DNA from 2 places in the Trichocoleus desertorum AS-A10 genome. Region 2 is predicted to be linked to the other one. Evidence: riboswitches for the same ligand, from Rfam matches in the RefSeq annotation. Region 2 holds a riboswitch; the other holds the start of a gene.

Region 1 (14,872 bases), on a different contig from region 2:
TGGTTGCTTACCACCAGAACCCCTCCGTCTCGCGTCGCAACCAACTCGTCCGCCTCAACGCTGGACTAGTACGGAAGATTGCTCACCAAGTCAGCCATCAGTGTGCAGAACCCTACGAAGACCTGGAGCAAATCGGCCACCTCGGTCTCATCCGCGCCATCGAGCGCTTCAACCCCTCCCAAGGTTGTGCCTTCAGCTCCTTCGCCGTTCCCTACATTCGCGGTGAAATGCTCCACTTCCTCCGCGATCGCGGCAACACGGTAAAGATTCCCCGTCGCTGGCAAGACTTGCAGAAGGAAGGCCAAAAGGTGCGCGAAGCGTTGATGAAAGAGTTGGGACGGCAACCCCAGGACGCAGAAGTCGCCACTGAGCTAGGCGTCTCCGTCAACGAGTGGAGAGAAATCAAGCTCGCAGGCAAAAATCGCTCCTTATTGAGCTTAGATGCCACGGTTTCCCAGCAAGTAGACTCAACCGTAACCTTGGGCGACATGCTCCCCGATGCCCACTACCAAACCTTGCAGTTACTCGAAGAAGACCGTCAGCAGTTGCAGCGAGCGCTGAGCCAGCTAGAGGACAAGACCAGAGCCGCGATCGAGCTTGTGTACTTCAGCGACTTGTCCCGCAAAGAAGTGGCAGAACGGATTGAGGTCAGCCCGATGACAGTGACCCGACGCATCCAGAGAGGCATCCAGCAGATGGTGGCTTATCTCCAGCCTCAAGAATTGCAAACTGACCCCTAGAATTTAGCTAATCTCAGATTAGCCATCTAAGTTAGCCATAGATTTTCCTACATCAGATCCTCCTGCATCTGCCAGATTGAACTTAATCAATCTGGCATTTTTGTTGCTGCTTGGTTTTCTGGCTTAGCGGGTTCTGACATCGGCGATCGCGTTTCTGGCCATCGAGGCAATGGCGCGATCGGTCGCTTTGGGGAGATGGTAGTATTTGCCGCCTGCGTGCTTGGCTAGCTCTTTGGCGAAACCTGTGGAGATGAACTTGCTCTCTGTGTCGATCACCAGCAGTTGAATTCGCAGGCCGCGAATCTTTCCAGCGATTTCTAGCAGTTCTCCTTTAATGTCGGGCTTCTCGCCTTCCTGAATCGGTTCACCCAGCGATCGCGCTAGCGATACATTGCCGCGACCATCCGTAATCGCCACAATCACCACCTGGCCGATATCCCCCGACTGTTGGGCATTCATGCCGACTCGGACTGCTTGGGTGAGGCCATGCGCTAAAGGAGAACCACCCCCGCAAGGCATGCGATCGAGCCGTTTGCGGGCAGCCGCGATCGAGCGAGTGGGAGGTAGGAGCACTTCTGCCTGTTCGCCTCGGAAGGGGATCAGGGCAATTTGATCACGGTTTTGGTAGGCTTCGGTCAACAACTGCAAGACAGCACCTTTAGCCGACTGCATCCGGTTCAGCGCCATCGATCCAGAGGCATCAACCACGAACACAACTAAGGCTCCAGCCTTCCGAGCTAAGCGTTTAGCCCGAATATCCGGTTGCTCCACAATTACCCGACGGTCGGGTTGACGTTGACGCCGGGCTTTCTGGTAGGGGGCGGCAGCACGTAGCGTGGCATCTACTGCAATCCGTCGGACTTGGCCTCTCGGCAACATCGGTTTGATGTAGCGGCCCCGATCTTCCGAGAAGATAATTGTCCGAGCGCCCGACTTACCCTGCCGATTAGCCGCCATCTGGGCAAAGTAGAGCACAGATGGGTCAAGAATCACGCCTTCGGGGTCAAAGATAAACTCTTCCGGAACGTTGGGCGGTTCTTGCTCTTGCTCTGGTTCGTCCTGCTCTTCTTTTTCTTCCTGCTCGTCCTGGTCTTGCTCAGATTCGTCCTGCGGTTCGTCTTGATTTTGCTGGGGTGGTGGCGGTGGGGGCGCAGGTGGCTCTTCGGGCGGGGTTTGAACGACTGTGGATCGGGGAACAATCACCAGTTCTACAGCTCGCCGCAAATCCTCGGCATTGACGCTGGCTCGACCTTCTAATGCTGCATGAGCCTTGGCGACTCGCACGGCAAACAGTTCTGCTCGGTGGCCTTGCACCCCGCCCCGTAGGGCTTCATTGACGAGGTAGGCAATTTGTTCTGGCTGAATTTGGACATCTTTTAGCCACTCGCGAGCTAAGACAATTTGCGTTCTCAGGCCATCTAAATCTTCGTCGTACTGCTCTAAGAAAGATTGGGGAGAGTTAGCGTACTGAGTGGCTTGGTCTACCGCTTGCACCCGCTCATCAATCCCTAAAACGGCATCCGCAGAGAGAGCGATCGCAATTCTATCCAGCAAGTGCTCTCGTAGCGAACCTTCTTCGGGGTTGTAGGTGGCAATCAGCAATGGCTTGCAAGGGTGCTGGAAACTAATGCCTTCCCGCTCCACTTGGTTGCGCCCTTCGGTCAGGGTGCCTAACAGGAGATTGGCAATTTGGTCATCTAGGAGATTAATTTCATCGACATACATCACCCCTCGATGCGCTTCAGCCAACAATCCGGGCTGAAAAACAGTTTCCCCACGCTTGATTGACTGGCTGACATCAACCGAACCGAGCAAGCGGTCTTCAGTCACACCCAAAGGAATTTGAATGAATGGCGAAGGAATGACTTCGGTGAAGGGGAGCGGCTGACCCCCAATTACAGGCATTTGACCGTTGGTGGCTTCGGCTAGCAGTTGGTCATCCCACTCGCGGGGATTGTTGGGGTCGCAGTTGCAAGCGGAGCCTTTGACGATTTCAATGGGGGGTAACAGGGCGTGAATTGCCCGCGCCATAACTGACTTGGCGGTGCCGCGACGACCTGCAATCACTACGCCACCCAAGCCAGGGTCAATGGCAGCTAGTAACAACGCCATCTTGATGGCTTCTTGGCCCACAACAGCGGCGAGAGGAAAAGCAGTAATCGACGGGTTAGTCAGCGCAGGCATGGTTTCGATCAATAGCGAGTCCAGTGTTTCAGCATAACAAGGAACCGGGGCCAGAGTTCAGGCGATCGCGCTTGATCCTCGACGGAAATTTTGTCTAAATGCTCTCAAATTACTATAAATAAAAAGCGTGGTAGGAATTACTAAACCTAGAGTTAGGGAGTTAATTCTTAATAGAATTACTCGTTCTTAATTGTAGAAAAATTAGTTTTATATTTAGTTGACTGTAGCTTTTACTACTATCTTAATTAACCTCTAACCGAGTCCTGAAAGTCGCTCTTAGCCCTGAAAGTCAATGATTTAGTAACAATTTTTTGCTTCCATCTCAAGAATGATTGCCGATCGCAAAAACTAGTGATAGACTGCGGAGAATTCAATAAGTAAGTTAGCCTAATCCAGCGTCTAAAAGTGCGATCGCTTTATTTAAAGCCGAAAGCTTTAGAGTTAAGAACTGGAGCGGAGGAACCAAAATTTGGGGCTTATCCTGAGCAAGCTTTATTTCTCAAAAGCAGCCAGGGGGGACATCTCTCAGTCCTAGCCCGTCAGCTAACTCCGTCGGCATTGGGAGGAGACTGAAGATCAGCATTTTTTAATCTGGTCTTTTCAGTGTCCTTGGTTGGTATAGCGACGACTTACTTGTACCTGCCTCGACTCTGAGATAAATTCATGCTTCAACTCAATCTTGCTGCAATCGCGGTTGCAGGACAGGTAGCTTGGCGACGAGCTAAACCACTTTTAATTCGAGATACAGTTCTACTGCCCGCACTCGGGTTTTTAGGCATTATCTTGCTGTGGTGGTTGGCAGCCATCTTTAATCCTGACTTAATGCCGACCCCGCCAGAAGCTTTAGTCGCTAATTTGGATTACATTTTGCATCCATTTTATCGGCGCGGCCCAGGTGACTTGGGCATTGGTTGGTTACTCCTAGCTAGCCTACGCCGAGTGATCTTAGGGTTTTTCTTGGCAGCGATCGTAGCGATCCCAATTGGTTTTTTGGTGGGCATGTCTAAGCCCGCTATGATGGCGCTCAATCCGGTGATTCAAATCTTTAAACCTGTCTCACCGCTTGCTTGGTTGCCGATCGCCTTAGCTATCTTTAACTTGGCTGATCCTTCTGCTATTTTCGTTATTTTTATTACCTCTTTATGGCCAACCATTATTAACACTGCGTTGGGTGTTTCTAGCGTGTCCCAAGACTACATTGATGTGGCACGAGTCTTAGAAATGCCTCGTTGGCGGCGCATTACTAAAATCATTTGGCCTGCGAGTCTACCCTATATTTTTACTGGCCTACGGATTAGTTTGGGTATCGCCTGGCTGGTGATTGTGGCTGTAGAAATGCTCACAGGTGGTATTGGGATTGGCTTTTTTGTCTGGGATGAGTGGAACCGCTTGAACTTGAACTCAGTATTCCTCGCGATTTTGGTCATTGGTGTCACAGGATTGTTGCTCGACTACGCCGTTAGCAAGGTAGAACAGCTGGTCACCCATCGCACTACACCGGGCACTAACTTCTAGACCCTCACCAATTCCCCCAGAATTGGGGGCTAGGGGGCGATTTGAGTGGTGACAAGCAGTCGTCAAATAGCCTCTGACCTAATCGCTAAAAACTTTTTCGACTATGAGCGATACATTTGAGCATCAATGGACCCGACGAGATTTTCTTAAGGGGATGGGATCTGCTGCGGTAGGCACGACTCTTGCCTCCTGTAGCATTAGTGGCGATCGCAGTGCTAAAGGTTTAACCGAAGAAGCTTTAGCTATCAAACAGGTAGTTAGACCAGAAGATCTAGAGAAACCAGATCTCACGGTGGGCTATGTGCCCGTGAATGACTGCGCGCCGTTTGCGATCGCCTGGAAAAAAGGCTTTTTCCGTAAATACGGCCTTAACGTGCGACTCAACCGAGAAGCGAGTTGGGCAACTTCTCGCGATGGCATCATCTTTGGCCGTACCGATGCCGCTCCTGTGGTTTCTGGAGCCGTCACTAACGCCCGGATTGGCGCTGAGGGAGCTAGACATGCGCCGCTTTGTGCCGCGATGACGATTCATCGCCACGGAAACGCCATGACCATGAATCGCAAAATGTGGGATGCAGGCATTCGGCCTTGGCGAGACTACAACGGTGACCTAGAAGCCTTTGGCCGTGACTTCAGAAACTATTTTGAGAATCAACCCTCCGAGCAGCGGGTTTGGGCAGTGGTGCTCAGTTCTGCCATTTATGAATACTTTGTCCGCTATCTGGCCGCCGCCGCAGGAATAGACCCGCTAAAGGAATTTCGCGTCATCATTATTCCACCACCGCAGATGGTGAGCAATGTGCGGATTGGGGCAATGCAAGCCTACATGGTGGCGGAGCCGTGGAATAGCCGTGCCATTAGCCCCTTGGGTAAAGGAAAGGAGGGCGTTGGATTTACTTTTGCTCAGGGAAAGGAGATCTGGTTGGGACACCCCGATCGCCTGTTGGGTGTGATGGAATCGTTTATCAACGAAAATCCCAAAACCTACAGATCTTTAGTCAAAGCCATGATTGAGGCTTGCCAGTATTGCAGCAAACCGGAAAATCGGGCTGAAGTTGCTCAACTCATTTCCGAGCGATCGTTTACGGGAGCGAAACCCAAATTCACCCGCCCTGCAATCATCGGGGAGTATAACTATGGTGGTTTTGACGGCAAAGAGCGAATTGATCGTTCACTCGATACCACGATTTTCTTTGATATCCCTGACAACATCCCCAAGCAACCCAACGAACACTCTACCTTCCCGTGGCGATCGCGTAGTATTTGGCTGATGACACAGGCAGCGCGTTGGGGACAAATCAAAGAATTTCCTAAGAACGCCGAAGAACTGGCCACCCAAGGTTGGCGAGCTGATTTATATCGTGAGATTGCTGCTGAAATGGGGATCGCCTCTCCCCAAGAAGATTACAAAGTCGAGTCACCGGAAGTATTTATTGATAAGAAGGGATTTGACCCCAGCGATCCCGTGGGTTATCTCAACAGTTTTGCTATTCGCGCTAACGCACCCCAACGATTTTTTCTCTCTTAAGGTTTTGTTCCTTACCTCGTAGCCGCTTCGGAGTTAATCATGGTCAAATCCACTAGCCAGTTTGCTGAGTCTGATAGTCGCACCCCAACTCATCCGGGTGGTTTCTTGGTAATTGAGAACTTGGTCAAAGCTTATCCCACAGCGGGTGGGGGCGAGTCTGTCGTTTTAGATGGTATTGACTTGACCATTGGTGAAAATGAATTCATCTCTGTCATTGGTCACTCGGGTTGCGGTAAATCAACCTTGTTGAAGATTGTTGCGGGTTTAGAAACGGCCAGTGGTGGGTCTGTTAGGCTAGAAGGCAGAGAAATCCGCAAGCCAGGAGCCGAGCGGATGATGGTATTCCAACACTACTCTTTGTTGCCGTGGCTGACAGTCCGGGAAAACATTCGCTTAGCAGTAGATGAGGTGCTAAAGCGCGTCCCTGCTCGTGAGAAACAGCAGATCGTCAATGAACATTTGGCGATGGTGAATCTTACTGCTGCCGCCGACAAATATCCAGACGAAATTTCGGGTGGGATGAAGCAACGAGTCGGGATTGCGCGGGCGCTCGCGATTCGGCCCAAGATGCTGCTGATGGATGAACCGTTTGGGGCGCTGGATGCCTTGACGCGAGGCAAGTTGCAACGGCAAGTGCTGGATATTTGGGAGAACCAACGGCAGGCCGTAATGATGATTACCCACGATGTCGATGAGGCGCTTTATATGTCTGATCGCATCGTCATGATGACCAATGGCCCTGCGGCCAAGATTGGTGAAATTTTAGATGTCCCCTTTCCTCATCCCCGCGATCGCGCTGCAATGCGTAACTCTCGCGAGTATTTTGACCTCCGGAATTATGTGTTGAACTTCCTCGATCACTACTTCACTCAAGATTAGAGCAGGAGTTGAATTAGCTATGTTTACGATTGGCGATTCCGTACAACATCAAATGACTGGGCAGTTAGGCAAATTAGTGGGCTATGGTCATCAAATCTCGGAGCAAGGCGCTTATCTACCCACGCTACAAGTCCTAATGACCGATGAACTAGCGCTAACCCATCACCACGAAGTCCTCGAAGACCTCACCTCTGCCTGGATAGTCCGGCCACTTACTCGCTCTGGAGAGACAATTCCTGAGGCAGCATCCCTTCAGCAGGTTTAACCTCCAGTGGCAAAGTCACCGTGAAGGTAGAGCCAACTCCCACTTGAGAGGCCAACTCGACCTCACCTTGCAGCAGTTTAACTAATCGTGCCACGATCGCCAGTCCTAACCCTGTGCTATTCGACAGATAGGATTGGTTATTGGGCATGACTCGAAAATAGGGATCAAAAACCTGAGTTTGATTGTCAGGCTCAATCCCAACTCCTGTATCGCTAATCGCGATCGCCCAAGTTTGGTTGGGTTGGGTTTCACAGGTGATATGAATCGAGCCTGTCTCGGTATAGCGAATGGCGTTACTGAGCAGATTCATCAACACCTGCTGCAAGCGTAAAGCGTCAGTAACAACTTCTTCAGGAGCGCGATCGCAGTCAACTACTAACTGCAAGTCTTTGCTGCGAGCTAAAGGTTCAACAATTTCTAAAGTCTGCTGAATAATGCCTCGTATTTGAATTGGTGCTGGGTGCAGCTTCATCCTGCCAGCATCATACCGAGAAATTTCTAAAGCATCGTTAATCAAGTGGAGCAACTGCCGACCGCTGCGGAGAATGCGCTCAATGTGCTCCAACTCTTGATAGTTATCTTTATCTTCCTCTGGCTGTCGGTGTTTACGTAAAAACAGATCCGAGTAGCCAATGATGGAAGTTAAGGGAGTTTTGAGTTCATGGGCTAGGTGCGACAAATTCTCTTTGCTGGCCCGCACTAAACGAGTTAACTCTTGATTGGTGAGCTTCAGTTGCGTCTGTAGTTGCTCTAGTTCTTTCAGCCGTCCGTGGGTATAACTCTTAAAACAACGAGCGATCGCTTCATCAATTACCGTATCAATCAAACGCACAGCTCGCAGTAGTTCTTTGGGTGAACTTTGCAACAATCCGGTTTCCAAAGTTTCAAAGATCACGGCGCGTAGTAGACGGTACTCACGGGCGATTTCGGCTGGGTCAAATCCTTGCTCGGCGCGGACGATGCCATGTTCTAAACTGCTTTCGACTAGCTTTTGTAGGTCTCCTTCTCCGTCATTCGACAAAATGCTAGCCATTGCCTGCAAAACTTTGGGGAAGCTATTGCGCAGGGCTTTGTAAGTCAGCTCCTGAGCGATCTCGATCTGGCTATCCTGCCGTACCGCACTCACCCAATTTTGCTCAATGATCTCTATCTTGTCGGTCAGTAGTTGCCCAAAGTCCACCATATTGCTGCTTGCCGTTTGGCTGCGATCGCCTGCTGATTAGAAGTAGCTTAACCAGCCCGCGTTGACTCTCGCCTCGTACGAGGGAAAGAATTTTGCTGCCTTTGATTGGCTACCTCTTCAGCATTAAAGCTTACCTGACCAAGCTGGTAAGGCCGATAGACGGATTGGCGGCTGAAATATGTTGCGGAAAAACGACGGTGAAGGTAGAGCCTACATGCAACTCCGACACCAGTTGAATTTGACCCTGCAACAACTGCACCAATCGCGCCACGATGGCTAAGCCTAGGCCAGTACTCTCGGGCAATACCGAGGGGGAATGATCGTTGACTCGAAAGTAAGGATCAAAGACTCGTACTTGGTCTTCAGAACTAATGCCCAGCCCTGTATCAGCGATCGCGATCGACCAGCGTTGATCGGGTAAGCTGTGACACTGGACATGAACTGTCCCTGTATCGGTATAACGAATGGCGTTGCTAATCAAGTTAGTAATGACCTGCTGCAAGCGGAGAGGATCGGTTGCAATCTTGGCAGGAGCCGCATCGTAATCAATGTCTAGGGTCAGTCCTTTAGCTAGCGCTACGGGTTCTAGCATTTCCATCACACTATTGACGACTAAGCGCACATCAATTTCAGTCAGCTGAAGCTGCATGTTGCCTGCTTCGTAACGCGACAGCTCTAAAACATTATTGATCAAGCGCAATAGACCGCGGCCATGCCGTAGCACCCGCTCAATATTCTCAATACTCGGGAAGTTATCTTTTACTTCAAATTGTTGCCGCTGCTGCTGACGCAAGAAGAGTTCTGAGTAGCCAATGATGGAATTGAGCGGCGTTTTGAGTTCGTGGGCTAATAAAGAAAGATTCTCTTGGCTGGTGCGGACTAAACGGGTTAACTCTTGATTGGTGAGGGCAAGCTGGCTTTGCAGTTGGTCAAGTTCTCGGAGTCGCTCTTCTACATAACTCTTGAAGCATTGAGCGATCGCCTCATCCACCACCACGTCAATCAGCCGGAACGCTCGAATGATGGCGGCGGGCTCTGCCTGTAGTAACTCAGTCTGTAAAGCTGTGAAAATTTCTGAGCGCAACAGGCGATATTCCCGCGCAATTTCTCTGGGGTCAAATCCTTGCTCCGCCCGCCAAATCCCATGATTAAGACTGGCAGCTACTAGCTCCTGCACATTACTGTCCTGAGATTCACAAAGTACAGTAGCCATTGCGGCCAAGACGTGAGGAATATGATTGCGAATCGCTGTCGGAGAGAGGTCATCTGCACTTTCAATGTGCTGATCTTGATGCACTGCTTCTACCCACTGCTCAACTATGGCCTCAGTCTTCTCAACCAGGATTCGCCCAAAATCTTTCATCGTAAGAATCCGGAGGAGTGGTAGAAAAATCTTCTCTCTCTGGTATGAAGCCAGTCTAACGATTACCCATCTATTCCGCTAGTCGTAGAAACCGGAGTGGGAGTGCAGTATTGCTGCATGGCGGCGATATTGTTGATATTTGTCGCTTCAGAGCATCACTTCATCAATGCGATCGAGGTTTACTAACCAATCTGCTACCGGAGCGACTTCTAAATCACTAGAGTGACGCTGACAGCGGCCCGAAAACTGGCAATCGTCACAGCGTTCTATGGCTACGTTCACTTGGGGAAACGGTTCACCCTGCTGATATTGTTCAAGCCAGTCTGTGAGTTGCTGTAGCAGTTGCGTCAGCTCTTGTCGTGTCTGCTCATGCCAGGTGGAACTGTAGGGGAAGGTGAGGCTTTGGGGTAACGGAGCCTTCGTTGGGTCATCCTGAGCTTGCACGAACCAGTAAGTCAAAGAAATTTGTTCTGGTAAATAGGCACTAGTTTCTGCCAGCACAAATGGATATAGACGAGTTTGCCAATTGTGCGCGAGCCAGTTTTGCTGCGGCGGACGCGGGTAAGTTTTCCAGTCTAGAATTCTAGCTTGTTGCTCCTCCAACATGACCAAGTCATAAATCACCGTGATCGGATACCCTTGTACACTGCAAGTCCGACGGTGCTCGCTTTGTCGCCAAGTAGCATCTGAAGGAGTAGCCAGCCCGACAATTTCTGGAACTGCGGCTAGCAAGGTACTGACACAGTGCTGCATCTGAGCATCTTCTGCCATGATGGCGTCGATGGGTAATCCCAGTTCCCGCTGCTGCATTAATAAGTGGAAGCGGCTGCCCCATGACTGGTGGGCTTGTTGTTCTGGGGTGGAGGGTGAGCCGAGTTGCTCTAGATAAATATGTTGAAACTTCCGGGGACAACTCTCTAGCAGGTTCAATTGCCCCTGAGACAGCCGCAACTTAGGCTCGGCGCTGTCGGCGATCGCCCCATTGACTGCAGCGTTACTGGCAATGTTACTCACAATATTATTAGCAACATCGAAGTTAGTCTCCCAATGGCTCTGCATGATTACTCTCGCACTTTGGTCAAGACGAAAACGCTGCCTTCATTGCCCCGCCCGATGCGTAAGTCGGCATCGAGATAAGTAATATCTAGCCAGCCTTGCTGATCGCGGTCGGCAATACTAAAGTCGATCGCGAAGAATTTTTCCCCAGACTCCAGCCGTTGCACAAATTGAGATGGCCACTGATAGCCGAGCAGCCGCTGCAAACCCAACACAGAGCGCTCAAACTTTACCTCAACTCGTCGCTCCGAAACCGCTTGGAAGCGGGCTGCAACACTGACCAACCCTTCTAAGTAGGGCAAGCCATGCACTTCCGCTAAGTTATAGATCTTGGCTTCGGCAGCCCGAATGTATTGGTAAATCTGCCCTAACTTCAGCAAAGGAAATTGATCAATATTGAGTAGACCGCGACTGGTTGTGTAGAGTAAACGCCAGTTGCCGTCTAAAAGATCACTGGCTTCCGTCGGTCGTGGGGTAGGATTGCGGTCTTCCAATTGAGCGATCGCTGCTAATATAGCCAGTTGATCGCGCTCTGTGGCGAGCAAACCTCGATTCTTTCCTGCGATCGCTTCTAATAATTCTGCCTTGCCTAACATCGGAGCTGACCTCTACTAGCTGGTCTGAATCTTGATCGTGTTACAGCAACTTGATAAGTGTTAGAGCAACTTTACAAATCTTTTGAGGCCTTTCTTGACTTCAACCCAAATATCCGCTAGAGATGTCTTCACGAAATTCACCACTCGGTGGTAGACTCTGGGCATCTCCGTTCGTCAGAATAAAAAAGTAGCTACTCTAGGCCGAACCTTAGCATGTACAACCCTTCTTTGCGGCAGCACGCTCGCAGCGAACGCGCTCCCATCATTCCATTACAGCAAGAGTCTTCAATTTTAGACTGGCTGGAGGCAAATGGTCGTCTGTTGGCTCGCGATAGTCAAGATTTCGACTACTCCGATAATGAGGAGGAAATCGCCGAACTTATGGCGGTTGATGATGGCACCTATGACACCGATGACGATGACGACGATGCCCTCGATCTCGATGAATAGAGCGAGTTGGTATGCTCTAAGTTTGGCAATCGCCCAAATGGGTAAAATTTTGTCCTGAATTTCCAAAGATCAGCTCGAAATCTTTGGCATGTGTGGTGTGAAGTGAGATGACAATCCAGTGGACGCAAAACTATTTTCTGACCGATCCATCAAGCTGACTGGGACGATGCTGCTGCTAGCGCTGTGGACAGGACTGAGCTTTGCCGCCTCAGCGCTAGATTGGTTTGCCAACCGTCCCCTCTGGCAAGGGCTTTCGTTGACTTTGCCGTTGTGGATTTGTGGCCTAGTAACCGCCGCATTAGGTTACTGGGCTGTACCCTTGCTCCGGGCGCTGAAAACCGGGCAATTTATTCGGGAAGACGGACCCCAAGGCCACTTAAAGAAAGCAGGCACCCCAACGATGGGTGGCATTTTCTTTGTGCCTGCGGCGGTAGCGATCGCGCTGCTCTGGTCTGGGTTTAATGCAAATGTAGTAGCAGTCTCAGCCCTGACGCTCGGCTACGGTTTCATCGGTTGGCTAGACGACTGGCAAGTATTGCGCCGCAAGTCCAATAAAGGCATCTCGCCCCGAATGAAGCTCGCCCTGCAAGTCATGTTTGGCGGGCTGTTCTGTCTTTGGCTGATGCTGACTCAAGGTGAAAGCATTACCACGGTGGCTCTTCCTTTTGGATTGGCCCTGCCTTTAGGACTGCTATTTTGGCCCTTGGCTTGGTTTGTGTTGGTGTCGGAGAGTAATGCCACCAACCTCACCGATGGTCTTGATGGCCTGGCAGGCGGCACCGGAGCGATCGCTCTCTTGGGTCTAGGTGCTTTGGTCGCACCGACTCATCCCGAATTAATGCTATTTTGTGGTTGCCTCAGTGGTGGCTGTCTGGGCTTCTTAATGCATAACCGGAACCCCGCTCGCGTCTTCATGGGAGACACGGGTTCTTTAGCTTTAGGAGGAGCCTTAGCTGCGATCGCTCTAATCACCAATACTCTGTGGGCATTGCTAATTCTCGGGGGCCTCTTCCTAGCGGAAACCCTATCAGTAATCGCGCAAGTCAGCTATTTCAAGGCGACTAAAGGCCCTGACGGAGTCGGCAAGCGCCTATTCAAAATGGCCCCTCTACATCACCATCTAGAGCTTTCCGGTTGGTCAGAAAACCAAATTGTGTCACGGTTTTACCTAACAGGGGGATGTTTGGTTCTAGTGTGTCTACTGCTTCACCTCTTTGTTTAAGCGTCTCCTAAAACTGGATTAAATCTAAAAGTTCGGACTCCTTGCCAGGGGTTCGAATTTTTTTAGTGCCAGCTCGATTCCTTAAAACGAGTGAGAGATAGTACGAAGAGGAGTTAAACCATTCGAGCCAGTAACCTAAAGATTAAGTGAACTGCTGGTTGGATCTAGCCACTCCAAAGCTCATAGCGTTTATGGTTGGGAGCATCTAAGCAATTTCCCCCTGCACTTAGGGTTTATGATGCAATACGCACCTTCCCGCCCCCAATTTGAAGTTTTTCAAGTTTCTGGTCATCTCAATGGAGTCAATGCCACTGATTTGCAGAACCAGTTGAAGCATAAAGTTGCTTCGACCCCTGCACAGGACATATTAGTGGACATGGCTCAAGTAGATTCTCTAGACAGTTCTGGACTAATGGTGCTGGTTGGAGCGCTTAGCTTTGCCCAGCGTTTGGGCCGTCAGCTAGTTCTCTGCTCAATTTCACCTTCGGTCCGCATCATTTTTGAGCTGACTCAGCTCGACAAAGTCTTTCCGATTTTTGATAATCAAGCTGCCTTTGAAACGACGTTGCCCTAAATTTAGGGTGCATTTGCCTCACGCAGTTAGTTGTGGCTTATGGCGTGACTTATCTGAGTCAGTCACAGCTTAAGCTTGCATCCGTCTAACTTCTTCATTGGCTTCTAGCTGAAATCTTAAGTTTTGGTTGTATTCTTCGACGTGCTTCAGTTCTGCTAACTTACGCAGAATCGTTTTAGTAAAGTTCTCGGCGTCAGGGAGCTGGTCGGCAATTTGTGCCGTCTCCACTTCAATCTCAATCATCTTGATCATGCGTGAGTACTCACTAACCAGCCGCTGGTTATTACTCATCTGCTTACTCAAGATGCCTACGGCACTTGTGGTGCGACGAATCCGGTTGGCATAAAGCTTGTCATCAAACTGCAACATTTTACGTTTGAGCGAGCCCAGTTGGCTGATCAGCGCCTGGTTCGCAGCAGACTCATGCTTTAGTTCGCCCAAACGCTGCTCTAAGCTGTATTTCTGAGTAAGGAGTTTCTGGTCGGCGAGTAAGCGTGACTCCTCCTGCACATTCATTTGCAGCGGAGGACTTGTTAGCTGAGCCGTATGAGCGAGCTTCGCGTAGAGTAAGAGACTAGCTGCACTCAGCATTGATAGCAGGAAGATATTGGCCCCAGTCAACAGTAGAGACAAAAACACAGTGGCGGAAACGGTGCCACGAGTGGCCACTAAATAACCAGGGCTAGGCACAGGTGAAGGTAAAAGATAATCGCTCCCTGTCGTATGGTTGGTAATTGCGATTAGCTTTTTCAGGACATAGCCTTGGGTGGTATAGAGCAGCGAAATCATATCGCCACGACGCACCGGAATCCCATCCTCTGCTCCTGGAACGGAAAACTTCAAGACTTGAAGACTTCTGCTGGGTGTGATGATGCGGAATTCATAGTGCCGTTTATAGAACCTAGGCAGCTTAGCGGTGAGGTAAAGCAGCACCTCTCGCATAGAATTTCGTTGAGAAAGCTTGCCATAAACCACACCATATTTGCGTTGGCAGGAGGTGCATCTCAACTGAGGAATGCTGTCATAGTTGAGAGTACCCAGGGGTGTCAGACACGATGGGCATTGAATTGACCGTTTCATAAAGAGGGGGCTCTGACAGAGCCAAGTTTCAAGCTTGCCTGAATAGAAACAGTGCTACATGCGAGCAGCACGTCAGTAGATCGATTCTAGTGCTTGGGTTTAAAAGTGGGTGGGAGAATTTGCAAGTAGAAGAATTTGTAACAGAAGCCGCGATCGCCCCTATAAATTGCCCTGTAAATGGCTCCATAAGATTGCCCCATAAATCGCCAAGATCGATTGTCTAACTAGATGCCTAAC
Region 2 (14,872 bases):
AGGTTCCGCCGTTGGTGTCACATAAAACTAACCACTCCGCTCCTGCTGCGATCGCGGTTTCTAGCGTTTCCAGTGCGTAGTCGGGGTTATGCTTATAGCCGTCAAACCAATGCTCCGCATCATAAATCACCCGCCGTTCTTGGCTGCGAAGATAGGCGATCGTGTCCTGGATCATCGCCAGGTTTTCGGCCAGCGTGGTTTTCAGGCCTTCAGTCACATGCAAATCCCAGGATTTGCCCACAATTGTGACCCAGTGGGTGCCTGCGGCTAGTAAGGGTTGCAACATGGGGTCAGTCGCAGCGGTTCTTCCGGGACGGCGAGTAAAGCAAAACGCCACAACTGCTGCCTGAGCCAGTGGTGCTTCTTTGATTTGCCAAAAGAACTGCACATCCTTAGGATTCGCTCCGGGCCAGCCTCCCTCAATAAACGGCACTCCCAGTTGGTCGAGTTGCCGAGCAATGCGGAGTTTATCTTCTAGGGATAGAGATAACCCTTCGCGTTGGGCACCGTCCCGCAGGGTAGTGTCATAAATCCAGAGTTGGGGAGAAGGTTGTGAGGTCATGGAAGCAGCCAAAGCAGAGGAAGGATGGAATAAAAGCGTTTCAAAAAGCGTAAAGAAATTTAAACTTTAAAGCTGTAAGACAATCCGTTGGTTCGCACAGCTTAAAATCATGCCGCAGGTTACAGCTCAAGGAAAAACTTTTATCTGCGATCGCGGAGCCAATCTCCGTCAGGTTTTGCTTCAAAATAGCGTTGCTTTGCATAATGGCAACGCCAGCTTCATCAACTGTCATGGTTTAGGGAGCTGTGGTACTTGTGCCGTTGAGGTCGAGGGGGAAGTCTCAGAAGCTAACTGGCGCGATCGCACTCGGCGGTCTTTGCCACCCCGTGACACTAACCAAAATCGCCGACTGGCTTGTCAAACCAAAGTGCTAGGGGATGTGCGAGTCACTAAGTTTGATGGATTTTGGGGCCAAGGCACTCAACCGCTCTGGACTCCAGAGGGATAGACTGAAGAGAGGTTTGGGGAAGAAAAACACCAATGAATGACTTACTAAAAGCTGTGATTGGACTGATAGTTTTCGCTATCTTGCTGGGAGCATTCATTGCCTTGCGCGCTCGTGACTCGACTCAACAGATTGGCGGGTCAGCAAGTCCTAGCCCCAGTGCTTCTCCTGCTACTCAGGTGCGGAGTGTGGGCCAAACCACTCAACGCTCGACCAATCAGCCTGTCACTTCTGCTCCTGCTAGCCAAACTGGTACCGCTGGCACCACAACCACCCAACCCAGTGGCACTTCCGCTACAGGCACCGCCGGATCAAGTGCTGGTGGCGGCAGCACGACAACTGCTCCTAGCGCTGCGGGCGCAGGTAGTAAGCCAGTTCCAGCGCTTTGGTAATCACGACTTAGTAATTGTGACTCAATTTCAGCTTGCATGAATACAACCAGTGACGTTCTCATCATTGGCGGCGGTATCGTCGGCCTTGCGATCGCGATTGAGCTGAAATTGCGAGGAGCTACGGTAACAATTCTCAGCCGTGATTTTAAGCAAGCCGCCGCTCATGCCGCCGCCGGGATGTTAGCGCCTCAAGCCGAAGGCATCCCGCCAGGACCAATGCTGGAGTTGTGCCTGCGATCGCGCCAACTGTATCCCAACTGGATTCGTAAGCTGGAGGAATTAACCGGAGCTTCAACGGGTTATTGGCCCTGTGGCATTTTGGCTCCAGTCTACGTAGCAGACGCTGAACGGACAGATTTAAGAGAGGCAGCCGCGATCGCTCAAGCCTCCGGAACCGAAGCGCAATGGCTAGATCAAGCTGTGATTCACCAATATCAGGTGGGGCTAGGCTCAGATGTGGTGGGTGGTTGGTGGTTTCCAGAGGATGCTCAAGTGGATAACCGCGCCCTCACCCAAACGCTATGGATTGCTGCCCAAACTCTCGGCGTGAATATTCAGGATGGCGTCAGCGTCCAAGCAATTCAGCAGCAGCAACGCCAAGTCGTCAGCGTCCAAACTTCGGTGGGAGATTGGCAAGCCAAGCATTATGTCTTAGCCACAGGGGCTTGGTCGAATGAACTGTTGCCAATTCCAGTGCAGCCCCGTAAAGGCCAAATGTTAGCGGTCAAGTCACCCGACTCAGCCGCAGATTCACCCTTGCGACGCGTGCTGTTTGGCTCCAACCTATATATTGTGCCGCGCCAAGACGGTCGCATCATTATTGGAGCTACCAGTGAGGAAGTTGGTTTTACCCCCAACAACACCCCCGCAGGCGTTCAAGAGTTACTGGCACGAGCGATCCGGCTGTATCCAGCCCTACAAGATTTTGCTTTACAAGAGTTGTGGTGGGGCTTTCGGCCTGCAACTCCAGATGAATTGCCGATTCTAGGGGCGAGTGCTTGCGCTAACCTGCTACTCGCTACCGGGCACTACCGCAACGGCATTTTACTGGCACCAATTACAGCTCAACTGATTGCCGATGCGATCGCCCAACAACCCGATCCACTGTTGGAGCATTTTAGTTGGCAGCGCTTTCATCAAACGAAACCCTCAACTCCCCCTGCTTCGTTGGCAGCTTCCTCAACTCCTGCTGCCCTTAGTTCTTCCACCCACGTTCTCCCAAGGTCTAATTCTGTGTTGACTCACGCTGTTCCTGCCTTAGCTCAAGCCGATATCACGACGCTAGATAGCCCCTTAGTGATTGCTGGGCGATCCTTTCGCTCCCGCTTGATGACGGGGACTGGCAAATATCGCAGCATTGCCGACATGCAGCAGAGTGTCGTGGCGAGTGGTTGTGAAATTGTGACGGTGGCGGTGCGACGAGTACAAACCAAAGCCCCAGGCCATGAAGGTTTAGCTGAAGCACTGGACTGGAGCAAAATCTGGATGTTGCCCAACACCGCAGGCTGCAAAACCGCAGAAGAAGCGATCCGAGTTGCCCGTCTAGGCCGAGAAATGGCGAAGCTGTTGGGTCAAGAAGACAACAATTTCGTCAAGTTGGAAGTGATTCCAGATGGAAAATACTTACTGCCTGACCCTATTGGTACGCTAGAAGCCGCTGAGCAATTGGTAAAAGAAGGGTTTGCCGTGTTGCCCTACATCAATGCTGACCCACTCCTAGCCAAGCGATTAGAAGAAGTAGGATGTGCGACGGTGATGCCTTTGGGTTCGCCGATTGGCTCCGGGCAAGGCATCAAAAATGCTGCCAATATTCAGATCATTATTGAGAATGCCCAAGTGCCTGTCGTCGTAGATGCAGGTTTAGGGGCACCCAGTGAAGCCGCCCAAGCAATGGAAATGGGGGCTTCGGCTTTACTAATTAATACTGCGATCGCCGAAGCTCAGAATCCTGTAGCAATGGCTAGAGCGATGGGCTTAGCAGCAGAAGCAGGTCGTCTAGCTTACCTAGCAGGTCGTATTCCGGTGAAAAGCCACGCCAGCGCTAGCTCACCCCTCACGGGCACCATTACTCAGTAAATCTAAAGTAAATTTGAGCATTTTTTAGTTTCTAACTTAGGAGCGAGAGTATCTTCATAATTTTTGTTACAGTTAGTTAATACAAAAACTGAGGGTTTTGTTCATGCGTTATACGACCGAGGAAGGTGGACGCTTAAATAACTTCGCTGTTGAGCCGAAGATGTATCAAGCAGAACCACCCACTAAATCCCAACAAAGAAACTCCCTTATCTTGGGAGCTTTAGGAATGGTTTTAGTCGGTGGGCTCGTCTTTGTCGCCTTCTCCGTATCCAACCTAGGCTAGAAAAAATCAGCTTTAAACTTTCAAAATATAAAAATAGGCCAGGTACTGCTTATTTCGAGCAACCTGGCTTTTTGCTATAGGTTTCCGCTGCAGTGAGCTGATCAGCGCGATCACTTTCACATGAAACCTTCGTCAAAATCAAGCTTTAGTCCTGAATCGAGCTTGAGGAATTTGAAGAGTGTTATACCTCCAGATTTCCTCGCCACGATTAAGGGTATTGTTGGTGCAACTAGCTGATCGCCACTCCCCATTGCTCCGCATGACTGGGCCGAATCAAACCAGTTCACATTTGAATCGGCAAAGTTATCAGCGTTTAAAACGAGCGCTGAGCTTACACTTACGCCGTCAAATTTTTGTGGCGGTCTGCGATGATCTAGCCCTACGAAATCGCTTGGCGGCTCGGCTCCATGCGGAACTCGCCTATCCCGCTGCCTCGGCAAACATGCGTCACCCTGAAGAGGCTGGGCTTGCTTCAGATTATCCCCAACTGGTTACGCTCAACCTCAATCTCAACGATCCTAATCCGATCGCTCAGGTGACTCAGTGGTTAGCTCGTCATCCTTTACCCAAAGGATCAGGAACAGAGCCACCGACCCCTAGCTTCCAAATCTTGGGGACTGAGCGACTGACGCGACAATCGGCTGCGGTACAGCGGTTGTTTCTCAGCTATCTACAAGGGTGCGATCGCAGTTTACCCACGTTAGAAGCAAGCTTGTTGCTGTGGGTGCCTCATCCCTGGTTTCGAGCCATTCAACAGTCTGCCCCTGAGTTTTGGGGTTGGCGCACTGGCGTGTTTGAGTTTGTCGGAGAACCCACACCGCTTTCAGTCGTTTCTGAGCAACCCAAGCGCCGTCATTCAGACCAAGTAGCTTTCACCCATCAGCCAACCCCGAAGCGTCCCCAGCCAGCGATCGCCTCTACTTCTGACGTTGCCCATCCTCCAGTTTCACCTGCCAATCAGAAACCTGTAGATGTGCCCATTAGTTTACGGGATTTATTGGCTGATGAGTTGGCCTTTGGAGACTTGGTGGATGACCTAGAAACCACAGTAGCTCCAGCAAACACAACAGAAAGTACAGGCGATCGCCTAACTGCCAATCCAGCTTCTCCTCCACCCAACTCTTGGAGCGTTCACGTTCCGACTGCTGCCGCGCCAACCAACCAGGTTACAGCCAACAGCCTGCCTGCCCGCTCTGGATTTCACTCAGAATCACCCGCCTCAGAACCGCAGCCGCTGCGTACGGTTGCTACAGAGCCTCAATCCCCATCGATTACCGCCCCAGCAGCGAACTCATCAGAGTTAGACAATACACCTACAGAAGCTCCTCTTCCATCAATTGCGCCGGAACTTGTCAATTTAGTTCTGACAGCGGCAATTCAAGAGATTGGAGGGGCAACAGCGCTACGAGCCAATGCTCCGGTTCCGTCTCTCTCTCGTCTTAGTGCTACCTTGCCTGCCCCTTTAGTGGCTGCTCTGGAGGACTTTCCGCCTTTGCGGATGTTGCGGCATCTAGAGCAGTTACATCAACAACAAGCAGAAACTACAGGGTTAGCTGTCACCTATCGCACTCTTGGTAATTTTTATCGCGATCGCATTGAGCAAGGACACAACTCTCCTCAACAGTTAGCGATTGCCATTCAAGCTTATGAGCAAGCCTTAATTCACCTAGAAGAGTCTTCGGCTTTAGTTCCAGATATTCTCAATGACTTAGGCAATCTCTACTGGATGTTGTCCCGGTTTCCGCCCAACCCGGAACAACGGTTGCCTTATTTAGAGCAAGGCATCGCGGCCTATCACCTGGCGCTGACTCATGTAAGTTCTGAGCAGCAACCACAATCCTACGCCATGATCCAGAACAATCTGGGAGCAGCCTATGGAGATTTAGCTCGCTACCGGGAGCCCATTGAGAACCTACAATGCTCGATCACAGCTTATGAGGAAGCGTTGCGACATCGCAAACCAGACGTAGAACCTTTAAAGTATGCTTCCACCCAAAATAACCTGGGTACCGCTTACTGGCACTTGGCACAACACCATCAACCTGCCCTACATCTGAAGCAAGCCATCGTTGCTTACACCGAGTCACTCACTTTCTACAACCCAGAGCAGGAGCCGTTGCATTACGCCATGATCCAAAACAATTTGGGCACGGCTTATTGGAATTTAGCCCAGCATGAGCAGCCGGAAGAATTTCTCAATTTGGCGATTAGTTGCTATCGCATCGCCTTGATTTACCGCACCGTAGAGGTTAACCCTGCTGCCTATGCAGCGACTCAAAACAATTTGGGCACCGCTTATTGGCACCTAGCTAGCCGCTCCAAAGAGCAACCAGAAGCCCAACAGCAAGCTTTACGATCCGCGATCGTAGCCTACGAAGCAGCTTTAGCCATCGTTGAACAAATAAACCAAACGCCTAATGGTGCTGGCACTAAACTGACCTTTGACGTGTTCGCAACTCACAACAATCTAGGTTTAGCCCATTACCAAGTGGTGACCGATCAAGCGGGCGCTATTCCGGTACCTGCTAAGTCTGCTCATTTAGAAGCGTCTCTGCGTCACCATCTGCAAGCGTTACAAGGATGGCAGCACCAACCTGATTTTCACCAAACAGCGCTAGGCTATGTCCTGCAAACGGTACGGGCTTTTTACAGCGAGTGTGGTCTGCAAGGCCAGAACTTAGCGCTATCTCTATTGCCGGGTCATTTATTACCTGAAATTTTGCCACGGCTCTAAGCACAACCGCTCTCGGCCCAAGCGGGACTTAGGCATCAAAGTAGCGATCGGGATGGAGAGAAGAGGGTACGCCCAAGACGGGACAAGGGCTATTAGCGCTCAAGGTTCGGACAATGGAGTTCTTGGGAGAGTCACAACCCAACCACAACAGCACTGCCGATTCTGCTTTAGCGACACTCCGCAACTCCTGAGCGACTTGCCCAAATCGTAGGTGCGTTTTCAGGGAACCACGCCACTCGTTAGCGAGACAGCGAGCTTGCCACAAAATTCGGTCTGCCTGCTCAAACTGATCGACTTGGCACAGGGGGTAATTGCCGAATGGTAGCCCAGCATCTTCTAGGGTTGGTTCAGCTAGAGTTGCGATCGCGCCTTCCCGCTCCGAAGTGGCACTAGAGGTTGCGCTAGAGGCCGCACTATAAGTATCAGGTGCCACCAGTGCCTTAGATAGCTGCGCCTGGTGCTGAGAAGATTTCTTGCCAGTTCTGACTGGGCGAAAATCGGTTGTAGTGGGAATGCTATCTAGACAGTCAGTGGGATTGATGACATACACCACCTGCACGGTCACTTGGCGACGAGTCGCTAAACGAGTTTGGTGAGCAATCCACAGGGTCAAATCTAAAGCGGTCTGGCTCTTCGGGGAGCTGTTGTAGCCCACCACCAAATTAATTTCGGCATCAGCTCCAGACGCTGCTTCTGGACGGTTAGCCTGGAGGTGCCGTTTAGTAGCCCGCCGAGTCTGGCCTGGCAAATGCAATTTACCGGAAGAGCGATCGCCCTTAGGCCGCTGAGGCAACAGCAGAATTTGCTCGATTAAGTCAGTTGAACCCAGTGCGCCCTGTAGCCGCACCAACATTGGCATAATATTCACGATAAAAACCTCTCCAGACTACTTGTTTCGAGAGGTGGGCCAGGAAACAGACATCATCAACTCTGAGAGAAATCTCTTAGGGGAATCTGATATCTGCTAGGAGACCGCAATGACCGTTGCTATCAAAAGCCTGCGTCCTAGGTACTCCTCCCACTGCCGACGGAGTTAGCTGACGGGCTAAGACTGGAAGGTGTCTCTCTCAAATTAATCTTTGAGATTAGCCCCAAAAATCGGTTCCTCCGTTCCAGACGAAACAGCATTCAAGTTTTCACCTTGATGCCTATTAATCCGGATTAGGCTACCCACTGAATGTTTTAATGAACGCCTTTTTGATGTAAGAAATGCCATCAAAAGACGGTTCTATTTCAGAGCAAAAATTGTGCTCAGATGTGATTTAAATAACGTTAAGAAATCCTTCACCAACACGGTTGTATGAGGAATTCCTTATCCGAGGTTGATTGAACCCTTCATCCTTGAGACAATATAGCTCACGTTAAACCGCATGGTCATCTACCTAAAAGCAGTAGTCAAGTTTACGATCAATCAGATATTTGCCGCTGTATCCTTGGTTGCTATTCGCCAGAAATGTATGTATGAAGTGGCGATCGCGGTCTGATTTGCCCTAGATTAAGCTGAAGAATAGTCAAGCTTTAATCACAATCAATTATTAAGATTCTTGAATGCGACAACTGAGTTGGCTCGACCTCCTCGTAAGGTGACGAGGTTGATCGTAGCAAACAGCTTTAGTAGCTGCGGTTTACAATTAAAAAGATGAATTGTAGGCCAATTTCTCGCGAAATTTTGCCTCTTGAGTATAGATCGCAACCTGATTGGAACTTAGTGCGTGAACGTTTCCTCTACTCTGCCAGAACTAAATTTACGAGAGCTGTTTCCCTTTGAATTAGATGCGTTTCAGTATCAAGCGATCGCGGCTCTGAATGCGGGGCGATCGGTCGTAGTCTGTGCGCCAACGGGGTCAGGCAAAACGTTAATTGGCGAGTATGCCATCTATCGCGCTCTGGCTCAGGGGCGACGAGTGTTCTACACCACTCCGCTCAAAGCATTATCCAATCAAAAGTTACGAGATTTTCGCGATCGCTTTGGCCCTGAGCAAGTTGGGCTGCTGACAGGAGATGTATCGATCAACCGGGAAGCACCCATTTTGGTCATGACGACCGAAATCTTCCGCAACATGCTTTACGGCACCCCGATCGGTGAAGTTGGCACCTCAATGGTCGGTGTAGAAGCGGTGGTTTTAGACGAATGCCACTACATGAACGATCGCCAACGGGGCACCGTCTGGGAAGAATCGATTATTTACTGCCCACCGGATGTGCAGCTAGTCGCGCTGTCAGCCACTGTTGCCAACAGCGATCAGCTCACGGATTGGATCGGTCGAGTTCACGGCCCTACAGAGCTGATCTATTCAGATTTCCGCCCTGTTCCTTTGCGCTTTCACTTCTGTAACCCCAAAGGCTTATTTCCTCTCCTCAGCCAAGATCAAAAAAAGATCAACGCCCGCCTCAAACCTAAAGGAGGCCGAGGCCAACGCAAGCGGGAAGACGAGCCTGGGCTGGCTTATGTGGTCAGCCAGTTGCAGCAGCGGGACATGCTTCCAGCTATCTATTTCATCTTTAGCCGTCGTAATTGCGATCGCGCCATTACCCAAGTCGAGCATTTATCCTTGGTCAATGAGGCGGAAGCGGCAAAGCTGAAACACCTGATTGATGAGTTTTTGATGCGACACCCTGATGCTGGGCGAGCTGGGCAGATTGAGCCGCTCTACCGGGGCATTGCCGCCCACCACGCTGGAATTTTGCCTGCCTGGAAGGGCTTAGTCGAAGAACTCTTTCAGCAAGGGTTGATCAAAGTGGTCTTTGCCACCGAAACGTTGGCCGCTGGCATTAACATGCCTGCCCGCACCACAGTGGTTTCTAGCCTCTCCAAGCGCACCGATTTGGGACATCGCCTCCTCAATCCCTCAGAATTTCTCCAGATGTCGGGTCGAGCTGGCCGGCGGGGAATGGATGAGTTAGGGCATGTCGTCACGGTGCAAACTCCTTTTGAGGGAGCCAAAGAAGCTGCATACTTAGCCACAGTCGGAGCTGATCCGTTGATTAGCCAATTCACTCCCAGCTATGGCATGGTCCTCAACTTGCTACAAACTCACACCTTAGAAGAAGCGCAAGAGCTGGTCGAGCGCAGTTTTGGGCAATATCTCGCCACGCTGTCTTTGCGGCCCCAACAACAGGCGATCGCTGATCTGACTAAAGAGCTTGAGCAACTTCAAGCCCAGCTCGAACTGGTTGATCCACAACTATTTTCGAGTTACGAAAAGCTACAAGAGCGCCTGAAAGAAGAACGCCGCCTCCTGAAAATTTTGCAGCACCAAGCCCAAGAGATGCAGTCGGGTGACATTGCTGTAGCGCTCTCATTTGCGATCGCGGGCACCGTACTAGGGCTGAAGGGAGAGAACGTCCCTACCGCCGAGCCAATCCCAGCGGCTCTGGTGATGAAAACTCCAGGTTCTGGCCAATTCCCTTATCTCGTTTGCTTGGGTCAAGATAATCGCTGGTATGTCGTAGCGGTGGGAGATGTCGTCAGTTTGCGAGCCGAGATTCCTCGCATTAAGGCAGTAGACAACCTCACCCCCCCGGCTGAGATGCCGCTGAAACCAGGACAATGCCGCAAAGGCAGTGAAGAAACAGCAGCGATCGCCCGGCAAATTCCTCCTGTGCCTTCGCTCCTCGAAACTGCCCCAGAAGTCCAAGCCCAACTCGAACGGCTGCAAGCGGTGCAAACCCAACTAGAGGCGCATCCCCTACATCAATGGGGCAATTCTGCCACGCTGTTAAAGCGGCAGCGCCGAGTCCAGAATTTGCAAGAAGATATTGCTCAACGCCAAGCCAAGTTAGAGCAGCTATCCCACCAGCATTGGGAAGAATTTGTCCACTTGATTGAGATTTTGCAGACGTTTGGCGGCTTGGATGGCTTAACTCCGACTGTTCTGGGCCAAGCAGCAGCAGCCATTCGTGGAGATAACGAGTTATGGCTGGGCATCTCCCTCATGTCGGGAGAACTCGATGATTTGGATCCGCACCATTTGGCCGCCGCTTGTGCTGCTTTGGTCACAGAGGTCTCGCGTCCTGACAGTTGGACTCGCTACCAAGCTTCCTCGGCAGTTGAAGAAGCGCTGGGTGGCTTACGGGGTCTACGACGGCAGTTATTCCAGGTGCAACGACGGCATCAAGTGGCTTTACCCGTTTGGCTAGAAGACGAGCTGATTGCTTTAGTCGAGCAGTGGGCTCTGGGAGTGGAATGGGCGGAACTGGGAGAAAACACCAGTTTGGACGAAGGAGACGTAGTACGGATTTTGCGGCGGACCTTAGATTTCCTTTCGCAAATTCCCCATGTCCCACATCTGCCAAATTCGCTGCGTCAGAATGCCTACCGAGCTATTCAGTTGATCGATCGCTTCCCGGTCAATGAGGCCGTTGAGTAGGAGATACTGCAACCCTGAGTGTTGGATGTCAAGGTCTACTTGAACGATGTCACGGTTTGCACTCAGGAACTAGCAAGGGTAGGATGAACAACGGGGTAAAGCTCTACACAGAATTTAATCGGGTAGGGGTGCAGAGATCGTTGAGCTTTTGGGCCTACTTAGGGAACCCTTCAAATTGAAATAAGTCTTAAAATCTTGCTCCTAGAAGGCTCCAGTTTCTCCCTAGTAATAGCTGCGGGAAGTCGCTTGTGACTGCGATATCCGCTTTAGGAGCTGATTTTTTCGCATGCATGGTTTTCGTAGCAATCTGCAACAGAAGCTGTGGCCTTGGTTCCAGCGATCGCTTCGCTCTCAGTCAGTTATTTTGGATGTTGCCGATCTAGTGATGCATCAAAGGCGCTCAACTCGTTCAACTCGTTTACTTTTGAATCTGATGAGCAAGAGTCGGCTAGCGACTAGTGTTTGTTTAGGCTTGTTGCTGCAATGTCTCGTGTTGCTCTCCCCAGCAGTTGCCGAGCGGGTATCCCTAGGAGTGGCACGCAGCTCGGATAATGCGGCTGACTGGGAAAGTATTACCACTCGGCTGCAAGCCGCTAAAGTTGGTTATCGCGTGATTGATTTCCAACAGGTACAGCGAGCCGCTGACCTCAACGGCATCAGCGTGCTATTTCTGCCCAATGTGGAAACAGTTACAGAAGTGCAAGCGATCGCCTTAGAAGAGTGGATGAGCCGAGGTGGGCGGGTGGTCGTTAGTGGCCCAGTTGGTCGGTTGTCGCCTTTAGGAGTCCGGCAAGCTTTGCGATCGCTCTTGGGTGCTTACTGGGCCTATCCGCTCTCAGAACCCACGGGTTTGCAAACCATCACGAGGCAACCCCAGTCTTGGGCGCGCAAAGGTCAAGCGGCCAGTGGCCTCTGGGGAGGTGTGATTATGCCTTCTAGCCTGAGCAGCCAAACGATTGCGACTTGGAAAAGTGCTACAGGAGTTAATCCTGCTGTCACTGCCACTGGAGCGCCCAGTGACAACCCACCGGCGATCGTGACCACGGAGCGATCCACCTTCTTTGGTTGGAATTGGGGTCGGCGCTCTTCAGGCTCTGCTGAGTTTGATGGTACTTGGCTCCGGGCCGCTTTGAGCCGCTATGGTGAAGTGCCAGTCGTTACAGTTCCTATCGCAGCAGTGCCACCGCCCGCAACTCCAACTAACAGCACAGCCCCAAAACCCACGGTAGGTACCAGCACCCTCAGCCTTCCTCTCACCTCTACACCACCAACGGGTTCCACAGCGTTGCGTCAGGCACCTGTCCAGTCTGGCAACGACCCCGCCGAGCAGGTAGCGCCTCCAGGCATAGAAGTTGAGCCAGGGGCACTCCCCATCGCCACGCTCGAAGCGATCGCAATGCGCCAAGAGCTAGAGAATTTGATCGGCAGAGTGGCAAGCGCTCTCCTCACTGCCAATGCCGCTAACAGCTCTGCTCAGACAGCTAGCTCAATCTCTACACCCAATAACACAACTGCATCCAGTTTAGTTGCCAGCAGCAAGGAGTTTGTCGCCGCTACACCTACTAAAACTTCAGCCACGGCTGCTTCCTCTGACCCGGTTCAAGTTGTAGCCACGGCTCGCCAAGGGCTGCAAAAATTTTCTCAATTAGTAGCACAAGGAGATTACCGCAAAGCTCGTAGCCAGTGGATCCAAACTCGACGCTTTCTTTGGGATAACTACCCGACTGAACGGTTACGGGCTCAACCGGAAATTCGCGCTATATGGCTGGACCGAGGCACCATTGTCCGAGCGGGTTCTGAGCAAGGACTCGCAGCTTTATTCGATCGCTTGGCAGCATCGGGCATTAACACAGTTTTCTTTGAAACCGTTAATGCAGGCTATACCATTTATCCCAGCCAAGTTGCACCACAACAGAACCCGCTCACCCGTGGCTGGGACCCCCTAGCTGCTGCCGTTAAGCTGGCTCATGCTAGAGGCATGGAACTACACGCCTGGGTTTGGGCCTTTGCTGCTGGCAACGAGCGCCACAACTTGCTGCTAAATCTTCCCAAAGATTACCCAGGGCCAGTCATTTCAGCCCATCCAGACTGGGCCAACTACGACAACCGGGGTCGCATCATCCCAGCGGGCCAGGAAAAACCGTTTCTTGATCCAGCTAATCCTGAAGTACGGCGTTATTTGCAGCAACTCCTCAGCGAGATTGCTAGCCGCTATCAAGTTGATGGCATTCAGTTAGACTACATTCGCTATCCTTTCCAAGATCCAGCGGCTGGTCGCACTTACGGTTATGGCAAAGCCGCTCGTCAGCAATTTCAGCAATTTGCCGGCGTTGACCCCCTCAAAATCTCTCCTGGCGATCGCAACCTATGGCAGCGCTGGACTAACTTCCGCACCCAGCAAATCGACAGCTTTGTAGCCGAAACCTCACAGCAATTACGTCGAGCAAAACCTAATTTGGTCATGTCAGTCGCGGTGTTTCCCCTACCGCAGCACGAACGCATCCAGAAGCTGCAACAGCATTGGGAAAATTGGGCAGAGCGGGGAGATATTGATTTGGTCGTGCCAATGGCTTACGCAATGGATACCAATCGGTTCCAACGCCTAGTCCAGCCTTACCTAACTTCCAGCAAGCTCAATTCAACCTTGATCATGCCAGGAATCCGGCTGTTGAACCTGCCCGAAGCGGTGGCGATCGATCAGATTCAGGCGCTACGAGACTTGCCCTCTGGAGGTTATGCTCTATTTGCGGCTGAGAACTTCAACGATCGCTTGCAAACCATCTTTCAAAAAACTCAAGGACCCATTCAACGAACTCCCAAAGAGCCTGTCCCTTATCGTCAACCTTTTGCGGCGGCGGCGGTGCGTTACACAGCTCTGCAACGCGAGTGGAATTTTCTTCAAGGGCAAAAGCAACTTTGGATGAGGGAACCTGCTTTAAGTCGTTGGCAAAATCAATCAAAAGCTTTGGACCAAGCGCTCCAAGCTCTAGCCGAACGTCCCGGACGCGATCGCTTAAAAACTGCCAAACGAGAATTAACTAACTTCCGGGCTCAGTTTAGCAGTTGGATGAACTTATACGCCCTAGAGCATCGTTACCAAGTAGACGCTTGGGAGCATCGCCTGGACACCATCGACACCCTATTGAACTACGGCGATCGCGTGACGCTTAACTCAACGCCCAACCGGTCTGCTAATAGGTAAACCCATTACTACTCCTTGAGTCGGCTGAGAAGCAAAAGCTTGGTTTCAACTGAGGGGCAAGGCGATCGCAAACTTCGTTCCTTGACCAGGTTCAGAGGTGAAACTCAAATGGCCTGCGTGTTTTTCCTCGACAATTTGTCGAGCGATCGACAATCCTAAGCCTGTACCCTTACCCACGGCTTTGGTCGTGAAGAATGTCTGAAAAGCTTTTGGCTGCAACTCTGGCGGCATCCCCGCTCCGTTGTCAGAGATATAAACAACAATCTGCTGATCAACCAGAACGGTTTGAATCAAGATCTGAGGTGTAGCAGGCAGCGCTTCCTCCAAAGCATCAATTGCATTGGCCAGAATGTTCATAAACACTTGGTTGAGTAGCCCTAGATAACATTCCACCAGAGGTAACTCCCCATAGTGCTTAACCACCTCAATGGCAGGACGGTGCTGCTCCTTACCCGCTACTCGCACACTCCCAGCCTTCAAGCGGTGGCGCAAAATCGTTAAGGTGCTCTCTAAGCCATCATGTAAATCAGCTCGCATTTTCGCGGTGGCATCCGAGCGAGAAAAAGTTCTCAAAGAAATTGAGATGTCTTTAATTCTCTCTGTACTCAATTTCATAGAATGGAGCAGCTTCGGCAAATCCTCTAATGCAAACTCAACGTCAATATCGCCTAAGGTTTGCTTCAACTGCAAAGCCGCTTCAGGACAAGCCTGCTGATAAAACTCAATAACCTTCGTGATCTCAGTGACATACTCAAACGCTGGTGCCAAGTTGCTGACAATACAGCCAATGGGATTGTTCAGTTCGTGA

What was found. A riboswitch is a leader RNA that binds a small molecule or an ion and turns the genes downstream of it on or off. The one in region 2 is predicted to bind cyclic di-AMP.
Region 1: another riboswitch for cyclic di-AMP. It lies ahead of ntrB (nitrate ABC transporter permease); the one in region 2 lies ahead of NDA01_RS05155 (universal stress protein).

The regions. Positions count from the first base shown of each region.
Region 1 is NZ_JAMPKN010000010.1:69,541-84,412, reverse strand. It holds gene NDA01_RS15075 (RNA polymerase sigma factor SigF) at 1-740, shown strand, start outside; gene bchD (magnesium chelatase ATPase subunit D) at 864-2,924, opposite strand; cyclic di-AMP (ydaO/yuaA leader) riboswitch at 3,339-3,497, shown strand; gene ntrB (nitrate ABC transporter permease) at 3,588-4,439, shown strand; gene NDA01_RS15060 (ABC transporter substrate-binding protein) at 4,543-5,967, shown strand; gene NDA01_RS15055 (ABC transporter ATP-binding protein) at 6,007-6,846, shown strand; gene NDA01_RS15050 (hypothetical protein) at 6,866-7,111, shown strand; gene NDA01_RS15045 (sensor histidine kinase) at 7,059-8,294, opposite strand; gene NDA01_RS15040 (sensor histidine kinase) at 8,425-9,657, opposite strand; gene NDA01_RS15035 (PD-(D/E)XK nuclease family protein) at 9,805-10,716, opposite strand; gene NDA01_RS15030 (PAP/fibrillin family protein) at 10,719-11,309, opposite strand; gene NDA01_RS15025 (DUF3134 domain-containing protein) at 11,523-11,759, shown strand; gene mraY (phospho-N-acetylmuramoyl-pentapeptide-transferase) at 11,878-12,981, shown strand; gene NDA01_RS15015 (STAS domain-containing protein) at 13,217-13,555, shown strand; gene NDA01_RS15010 (hypothetical protein) at 13,625-14,635, opposite strand.
Region 2 is NZ_JAMPKN010000002.1:294,040-308,911, forward strand. It holds gene cimA (citramalate synthase) at 1-562, opposite strand, end outside; gene NDA01_RS05130 (2Fe-2S iron-sulfur cluster-binding protein) at 672-1,010, shown strand; gene NDA01_RS05135 (hypothetical protein) at 1,043-1,399, shown strand; gene thiO (glycine oxidase ThiO) at 1,436-3,475, shown strand; gene psb34 (photosystem II assembly protein Psb34) at 3,579-3,758, shown strand; gene NDA01_RS05150 (tetratricopeptide repeat protein) at 3,982-6,492, shown strand; gene NDA01_RS05155 (universal stress protein) at 6,521-7,351, opposite strand; cyclic di-AMP (ydaO/yuaA leader) riboswitch at 7,500-7,629, opposite strand; gene NDA01_RS05160 (DEAD/DEAH box helicase) at 8,205-10,862, shown strand; gene NDA01_RS05165 (family 10 glycosylhydrolase) at 11,149-14,064, shown strand; gene NDA01_RS05170 (hybrid sensor histidine kinase/response regulator) at 14,110-14,872, opposite strand, start outside.